One region of the Paenibacillus wuxiensis genome, then DNA from elsewhere that is predicted to be linked to it. Evidence: predicted binding sites of a transcription regulator. Region 1 holds the regulator's gene; the other holds the start of a gene.
The links. Region 1 encodes Rex, which represses fermentation and respiration genes when NADH is low (regulators of the CRP and FNR family bind a similar motif). Its sites were predicted from a motif close to TTGTGAAATATTTCACAA; they were not measured.
Positions count from the first base shown of each region.

Region 2: adhE (bifunctional acetaldehyde-CoA/alcohol dehydrogenase) is a predicted target of Rex. The motif match lies at 2,211-2,228, and genes of this name have one in related genera.

Region 1 is NZ_JBEFZI010000001.1:418,171-422,612, forward strand. It holds gene ABN764_RS01955 (ATP-dependent DNA helicase DinG, 3'-5' exoribonuclease type) at 1-2,324, shown strand, start outside; gene ABN764_RS01960 (redox-sensing transcriptional repressor Rex) at 2,341-2,988, shown strand; gene ABN764_RS01965 (amidohydrolase) at 2,985-4,295, shown strand; gene ABN764_RS01970 (hypothetical protein) at 4,311-4,442, shown strand, end outside.
Region 2 is NZ_JBEFZI010000001.1:230,544-234,985, reverse strand. It holds gene adhE (bifunctional acetaldehyde-CoA/alcohol dehydrogenase) at 1-2,094, opposite strand, end outside; gene ABN764_RS00995 (Crp/Fnr family transcriptional regulator) at 2,507-3,226, shown strand; gene ABN764_RS00990 (alpha-L-fucosidase) at 3,385-4,442, opposite strand, start outside.

The sequences.
Region 1 (4,442 bases):
ATCAAGAGGAGCGGGATTTGAAATGGCTGCTTGCAGAGAAGCTTCAGGAGCGTGAGGTGTCTGATTGGACAGAAGAAGAAGGGTATTATCCGTTCCGCCAATTGACGTTGAAGCAAACGGATTGGACAGAGACGGAGGCGCCGCGTGATTCTTCAGCAGAGAACCCACTTAAGGGAGTGACCTTCGCTCAGTTCCTAGATCAGGTTAAGACGAATCTGGCAAGCCGTTTGGATAATTATGAGCCGCGCGAATCGCAGGAGCAGATGTTCAATGAAGTGATGGAGTGCTTCGAACAAGAGCATCACCTGCTAATCGAAGCAGGTACTGGTACCGGCAAGTCGCTTGGGTACTTGCTGCCATCCATATATCAGAGTGTTTCTCAAGAGAGCAAAGTGATTGTTAGCACACACACAATTAATCTGCAAGAACAGCTGAGACAGCGTGATTTGCCGCTCTTGGAGAAGATTGTGCCGGTTCCGTTTAAGGCATCCGTATTAAAAGGCCGCAGTCACTATTTGTGTTTGAGAAAATTTGAACATAAAATAAGTAATAGAGAGTATGTACATGCACGCGATGATAGTTTGACAGCTGCCCAAATGCTGGTGTGGCTCAGTCAGACGGAGCATGGAGATGACGAAGAACTGCATTTCGTTCATAAGGGTGCAGACTTCTGGGATACCGTTGCCAGTGATAGTGATTCCTGTCTGAATCGCGCATGTCCTTGGTTCCGTCGGTGCTTCTACCACCGGGCGAAGAATGATGCGAATTTATCGGACATTATTATAACGAATCATTCCCTATTGTTTACGGACGTGATTGCGGAGCATCGTTTGCTCCCCGCATACGAACAGCTTGTCGTAGACGAAGCACATCACTTCGAAGAAACGGCAGGCAAACATTTAGGGATTCACTTGCAATATTTTTCACTCATTCATCCGCTGACCCAATTGTTCAAAGACAGCAAGAATGGTGCGCTTGTATTGCTACAGCAGCGTCTTCGCTTGTCAGGCAATGAAAAAGCGCTCGTATGGGCTGAAGGGATCGAGAAGCTGTTAACACAGCTTGTCGATGTTAAGGATCAATGGGATCGGCTGCATGAGCTGCTCTATCAAATGCTTCCTTCCATGAATGAAGCGGGGCAGGCGGAAGGCGGGCAAGCTGTTCTCCGGCTGCCATCTGGCAATCGTCCTGATGGATGGAGCTCCGTATCGGAGCTCGAAGGCGATATTCACACGCGTTTAAGTGATATTGTTCGTTCGGGGGAGAAGCTCGTTAATGAATGGAAGGATTATGATGATGATGAAGTGCAGGGCGTCACGGCTGATGTGACAGGTTTATTCAAGGACATAGGGCAGCTTCGCGATGAATTCCGTGAATTTATGCAAGGCAAGGATGCGGATACCGTGTACTGGATGGAAGGCAATCTCCAATACAAGCATAAATCAATGCAAATGTATGCGGTCCCTGTCGATGTAAGCGAAGCGCTGAAGCGATACTTCTTCGAGCCGAAGAAGAGCGTAATCTTAACTTCGGCTACATTGTCCGTTGATAAATCATTCCAATTCGTAGCTGAACAGCTTGGCTTGAAGGATGCGCAGCGGGATGGTCGTCTAAATACGGTCATACTTCCGTCGCCGTTCAACTACCGGGAACAAGCACTTGTTGTCATCCCGCGTGACTTCCCTAGTGTGAAGGGAGCATCAGATGCCAAGTTTAACTCGACGCTGATGCAGTCCTTGGCTGATGTAGCAAAGGTAACAGAAGGACGTATGCTTGTCTTATTCACGTCATACCGCATGCTGCGGGATGTGTATGAACCGCTGAAGGAGGCGCTTAGCCTGCATGGCATTCAAGTGCTGGGACAAGGGATTGACAGCGGCAACCGAAGCAAGCTGACACGTCGATTCCGAGATCAGCCGAATTCAGTCCTGCTAGGAACGAGCAGCTTCTGGGAAGGCGTTGATATTCCAGGAGATGCGTTGACATGTCTTGCGATTGTACGGCTGCCATTCCAGCCACCGAATCATCCACTCGTGGAAGCGAAGTGCGATCGGCTGAAGCGGATGAATCAGAATCCATTCCGCAAATATTCCGTCCCACAGGCTGTAATTCGCTTCAAGCAAGGATTTGGCCGCCTTGTGCGCACGACGCAGGATAAGGGTATTGTCATCATATATGACACTCGTGTAATAGAGACAAGCTACGGCAAACATTTTCTTTACTCGCTGCCTGGCCCAAAAATGGAGCATATGGCAACAGAACAACTTGTACCACGTATTGATACGTGGCTAGACCATAATCAAAGAGGCATTGGAGAGCGATGAGAGGGGCTTGTTCAGAATGAAAGCACTAAAGATATCAGAAGCTGTCGTTCGGCGATTACCCGTGTATTTACGTCATCTATTGGAATTGAAGCAGCGAGAAGTGCTCACAGTTTCTTCTCAAGATTTGGGACAGAAGCTGAACTTGAATCCTGCGCAAATTCGGAAGGATCTAGCGTATTTCGGCGACTTCGGCCGCAAGGGCATTGGGTATGATGTATCGTATTTGATTCAACAAATCAGACATATTTTGAAACTGGATCAAGTTATCCATGTTGGATTGGTCGGTGCAGGTAAATTAGGTCACGCACTCTGTAACTACACCGTATACTTGAAAGATAATATGAAGATCGTTGCAGTGTTCGATGCACAGGAATCCAAAATCAATACCGAGATAAATAACCTGAAAGTTCAGCCGATGTCTGACCTAATTACGACGGTACGCGAGAAGCAAATCCGTATCGGGATTATCACGGTTCCTGCTACAGAAGCTCAGTATGTAGCTGATCAATTTGTAGAGGCGGGAGTAGAAGCGATCTTGAACTTTGCGCCTGTCATTTTGAGGGTTCCTTCGAATATCCGTGTGCATACTGCCGATTTTACAACGGATTTGTTCAGTTTGGCCTATTATTTATCTGATAATGGAAAGGAAGTACCCGCCGAATGACACACCGAATCATTATTAAAAACGGCATGTTCGCCGATTTGTCTCCAACTGCGAAGCAGTCCTCATTCCATGGGTTCATGGTTGTTGAGAATGATCGCATCGTTCATATTGGATCGGAGCTGCCAGAGCAATATACAGCAGCTGATGCTGAAATCATCGATGGCAAAGGTCTATTTTTCATTCCAGGCCTTGTTAATACACACGGGCATGCTGCAATGTCTCTGCTTCGTGGGTATGGGGATGACTTGGCGCTTCAGACATGGCTGCAGGAGAAAATGTGGCCAATGGAAGGCAAGTTCACGGCCAAAGATGTCTATTGGGGAACAGCTCTGTCTGTGATCGAAATGCTGAAGGGCGGTACAACAACCTTCGTAGATATGTATGACTACATGGACGAAGTAGCGAAGGTATGTGAGCAATCCGGTATCCGTGCATCGCTTATGCGCGGTGCGATTGGCTTATGCCCAGAGGATGTACAGCGCGAGAAGCTGAACGAGGCGATTCAATTCGCGAAGGATTGGAATGGGAAGGGAGATGGCCGCATTCGTACGATTATGGCGCCGCATGCTCCGTATACTTGTCCTCCAGCCTTTATTGAGAGCTTCGTACAGGCTGCTCATGATCTGGATTTGCCATTGCACACGCATATGTCAGAGACAAAGGCAGAAGTTGAACAGAATGTGAAGGATTATGGACTGCGTCCGGTTGCGCATTTGGAGAAGCTCGGATTCTTCTCCCGTCCTTCCTTCGTTGCGCATGCTGTTCATTTGACGGACGAAGAGATTGAGACGCTTGCGAAGTATCAAGTTGCGGTGTCCCATAATCCAGGAAGCAACCTTAAGCTTGCGAGCGGTGTCGCTCGTGTTCCTGAGATGCTGCGTGCGGGTGTTGTTGTATCCTTGGGTACGGACGGTGCAGCTAGCAACAACAATCTGGATATGTTCGAAGAAATTCGCCTTACGGCCTTGATTCATAAAGGGGTGTCCGGCGATCCAACTGCGGTTCCTGCTGCAGAGGCGCTGCGCATGGGTACGATCTATGGCGCGCAGACCATTCGCCTTGACGATATTGGAGCCCTTGAAGTAGGCATGAAGGCGGACTTCGTTGCGGTAGATATTGATCAGCCTCATTTCCTGCCGCATACCGACTTGGTATCCCACATGGTATATTCAGCGTCTGCGAAAGATGTCAAGCATGTATGGGTTGACGGCAAGCAGGTTGTGAAGAATGGGGAATGCTTGACGATGGATGAAGAACGAATCCTTCGCGAGGCGCAGCAATGCTTTGATGGCTTGCTGGCAAGGTAGGCAGGAGGAGAGTTCATGCAGAGAAGACGCGTACGCCGGAGGTCGCATTGGAAGTGGTTGATTCCGGTACTCGTTCTCTTATTTCTAGTCGGATTGTTCTTCGCCACTTATCAGTATGTGCAATACATCAATAAGGACGAATGGGTC
Region 2 (4,442 bases), 190 kb from region 1:
GTTCTCGAACACGAGCTGAATGGCCTTTATTGCCAGACCATCAGTATAGTCGCTTGCCATTACCGATACATACGCTTCAATCGCGTGCGTCAAAACGTCCATTCCCGTATCAGCAACTGCCGTCTTCGGCAAGCTGTACACGAACTCTGGGTCAATAATCGCTACGTCCGGCGTCAGCTCATAATCAGCTAGCGGATATTTTGTATTGCCTTTTTCCTTATCCGTAATAACCGCGAACGAGGTTACTTCCGAACCAGTACCCGAAGTCGTTGGAATTGCGACGAACTTCGCCTTCTGGCCAAGACGTGGATACTTGAATGTACGCTTGCGGATGTCTAAGAACTTCTGCTTCAGGTTATCGAATTCAGCATCTGGATGTTCGTAGAACAGCCACATGCCCTTCGCTGCATCCATCGGCGAGCCGCCGCCCAAGGCGATAATGCAGTCTGGCTCGAAGCTGAGCATCATTTCTGTACCACGTTCCACTGTCTTCGTCGAAGGATCTGGCTCGACATCCGAGAACACTTCAATGACGACTGGGTTGCGGCGTTGACGCAAATAGTATTCCAGCTTCTCCACGTAGCCCAGCTTCACCATCATTGGGTCGGTAACAATCATGACACGGCTAATATCCGGCATCTTCGCCAAGTACTGTGTTGCACCCTTCTCGAAGTAAATCTTATTTGGCACCTTGAACCATTGCATATTCACTGTACGCTTCGCCACCCGTTTAATATTCAGCAAATTGACCGCTGTTACGTTCGAAGAAGTTGAGTTGCGGCCATACGATCCGCAGCCAAGTGTCAACGAAGGAATATTGGTGTTGTACAAGTCTCCAATCGCGCCATGAGTAGAAGGAGAGTTGACCAGAATGCGGCCTGTTTGCAGACGGTCGGCGAACTTACGAATTACCTCGTCATCATTCGAGTGGATGACCGAAGAGTGACCCATGCCGCCAAAGGCCACGATTTCAGCCGCGCGGTCAACGCCTTCTTCTGCGGTCTTCACCTTGTAGCAAGCAAGCACGGGGCTCAGCTTCTCTGCAGACAGTGGAAACTTCGGCCCCACACCATCCAGCTCAGCTACAAGTATCTTCGTTGTATCTGGTACTTGAAGTCCGGCCATCTCAGCAATCTTCTTCGCAGATTGGCCCACGATGTTCGGATTCACCGCACAGGTGTCTGTCTTCATTGCCATCGCTTGGAGCTTGCCGGTCTCATCCTTGTTCAAGAAGTAGCAGCCCTGAGCGGTCATCATTTTCTTCGTTTGCGCGTAAATCGGCTCTTCAATGATGACGGCTTGCTCGGATGCGCAGATCATGCCATTATCGAACGTCTTGGACAGAATCAAATCCGTTACCGCTTGATTCAGATCTGCCGTCTTCTCGATGAAGCATGGCACGTTGCCTGGGCCAACGCCTAGGGCAGGCTTGCCGCAGCTATAAGCGGAGCGAACCATACCAGCACCGCCTGTCGCCAGGATTAGCGCCACATCAGGGTGGTTCATCAAGCCGTTAGTCGCATCCATCGACGGATACTCAATCCATTGGATACAATGCTCAGGAGCACCATATTTCACAGCTGCCTCATGCAGGATGCGAGCTGCTTCCGCACTGCATTTCTGAGCGGATGGATGGAAGCCGAAAATAATCGGGTTGCGTGTCTTTATCGCGATGAGCGCTTTGAACATGGTTGTTGAAGTTGGGTTCGTTACCGGCGTAATCCCCATGACAATTCCAACCGGTTCCGCAATCTTCATATAAGCACCCTGCGGATTGTCCTCGATGACACCTACCGTTTTGTCATACTTGATATAGTTGTGGATATATTCAGTTGCGAAAATGTTTTTCGTAATTTTATCTTCATACACACCGCGGCCCGTTTCTTCAACAGCCATCTTGGCAAGCATCATATGCTTATCCAAGCCAGCGAGTGCCATTTGCTGTACGACCTTGTCTATCTGCTCTTGGTTCATGTCCATAAATGCTTCCTGCGCCTTATTCGCGCGGTCAATCAGTTGCTGAATGTGCTTCGTAACATCGACTTGCTCCGTTTTTTTCTCTACAGTTGGTTTCGTTTCTTGTTTTGTCGCCATTCTCTCCGCCTCCATTCATGGATACCTTGCAATGAACCTAAGAAAGGGTTTCTCTATACGGTGTGTCTGCTGTTCTGTTACGGTCCTTTTCTGAGGTTCGTGTTGGTTACAATTGTTTGTGAATCATTTCACACTTTCATTGTATCCATCTTTCGCGTGTTAGTATGTGATTAATTTCACAACACTGATTGATTTTGCTTATTTTTTTATTTCTCCCCGATTTTATTTGATTGGCGTGATATTAATCACTCGATTTAACCAAACTGTAAATAATTTTAATCGTAAATAAATTGACAACTGCGTGCGGAACATCCATGATAGTAATACGTATTCATATAGTGAAACTTGTCACATGGAATTCTTTGGGTCAAAATTACTAAAATTTGAAATATGTAAATTGGAGGGGAACAGAGTGACTAACATCACCGACAAATTTGGAGAGCCCTGCAATACCTCTTGTTTCTCAGAACAGAATGTAGAACGATTAATCAATATCGGTAAAGAACGTACCTATCCTGACAGCTCTCATCTCTTCTGGGAAGGAGATCTATCTGATAAGCTGTTCCTCCTGAAGAGCGGACGTGTAAAAATCACAAAGTCTACAGATGAAGGCAAAGAGCTAATTCTGTACATGTATCAAGCTGGGGATTTAGTCGGCCAAGTTGATCCATTCCATAGTACAAAGCACACTTTCACAGCGGAAGTCCTTGAAGAAGCTGAGGTATTGCTTATTGAGCAGAAGGATATTGAGATTCTCATATGCCAGCACTGCGACTTCTCGATTGATTTCATGAAGTGGATGGGGATCCATCACCGCCTGACTCAGACCAAGTTCCGCGATCTAATGATGTATGGTAAACCAGGCGCGCTATGCTCCACTCTCATCAGATTGTCCAATACTTACGGTGAAGAATTAGAAGACGGCGGTCTCCTGATCAACAAAAAAATTACACATACCGATCTATCGAATATGATCGGCGCTACTCGTGAGAGCGTCAATCGTATGTTAAGCGATCTTCGCAAACGCGATGTTATTGAATATGAGAATGGTATGATTGTCATTCGCGAATTAGAACACCTGCGGGAAGTATGTCATTGTGAAATGTGCCCGAATGAAATTTGCCGCATCTAATACAAAACGCCCTCATGCAAGCTTATGGCATGAGGGCCTTACTTCTTTTTACCTCTACAGATAGGGTACTGCTAACGGTTTCCCGATATGAATAAGAACATGTCCATTCCATTCTACTCCCTACCCATTGTACTTTCCTCACTGATCTTCTAATGCACTTAATTGGCTGTTAGACGGAACACATGTGCAATTGGTGCCTTATCCCCTACTTCATGTGCGGGCAGCTTTACATGCAATCCTGCTTCGTCAGAGTGGAATTGAAGCTTCTCATCCGCCCCTACCAAATGAATAGCCGTTACCTTGTCTGTATACGGAAGAATGATGTTATCGTTAACATTAGTATCTTCAGAAGGATATAAATACGTACAATATACCGTATCGTCCTTACGTGTAAAGGCGCAGCGCTGTGTAAAGTAAGGAGCGCAGATGCGCGTTCCATAGACAGCTTCCCCATAGGTGCCCATCCACGCGCCAAGCTCCTTGATGCGAGCAATCGCCCCTTCAGGAATCCGGCCATCCGGCTGTGGCCCAACATTTAGAGCCAGATTTCCTCCCTTGGCGACTACCTCCATCAGAATATGAACAAGCTGCCGGGTTGTCTTGTACTTGTCCTCAAAACGGAAGGAGAAGGATGTTCCCATTGTAATGCAGCTTTCCCATGGTACATTCATCGCATCACTTGGAATCGTCTGTTCCGGCGTAATAATGTTCTCATATGGCCCTCCAACCGTACGGTCGGCAGATAGCAGCCATGGCTGCTTCTCTCTAGCTTTCTCCACGACTTCTCCGAGACGGATATCCTGAGATACACGGCTCTCCTTGCATACCCAGCCAGCATCCAACCACAATACATCGATACGTCCGTAGTCTGTTAACAGCTCCATGATCTGTTCATGAGTAAACTGAACGAACTGCTCCCACAATTCAGGATACTCCTGCGGATTATAGGACGGGCCCCGCCACGTTGGGTTGCTTCGCTCCATCCCTGGTGCCCAATAGGTAGGTGTATGCCAGTCTGCCTTAGAGAAATAGGCTGCAATCGCCAATCCTCTGTCACGGAAAGCATCAAAAAGATGCCTGCATACATCTGCGTACTTATGGGTATGGAATGGCGTCTGTGCACCTGTTATCCGATAGTCCGTTGTTTTGGTGTCCCACATGCAAAAACCATCATGATGCTTCGTGGTAAAAATCAAATACTTGAAGCCGCCTTCAA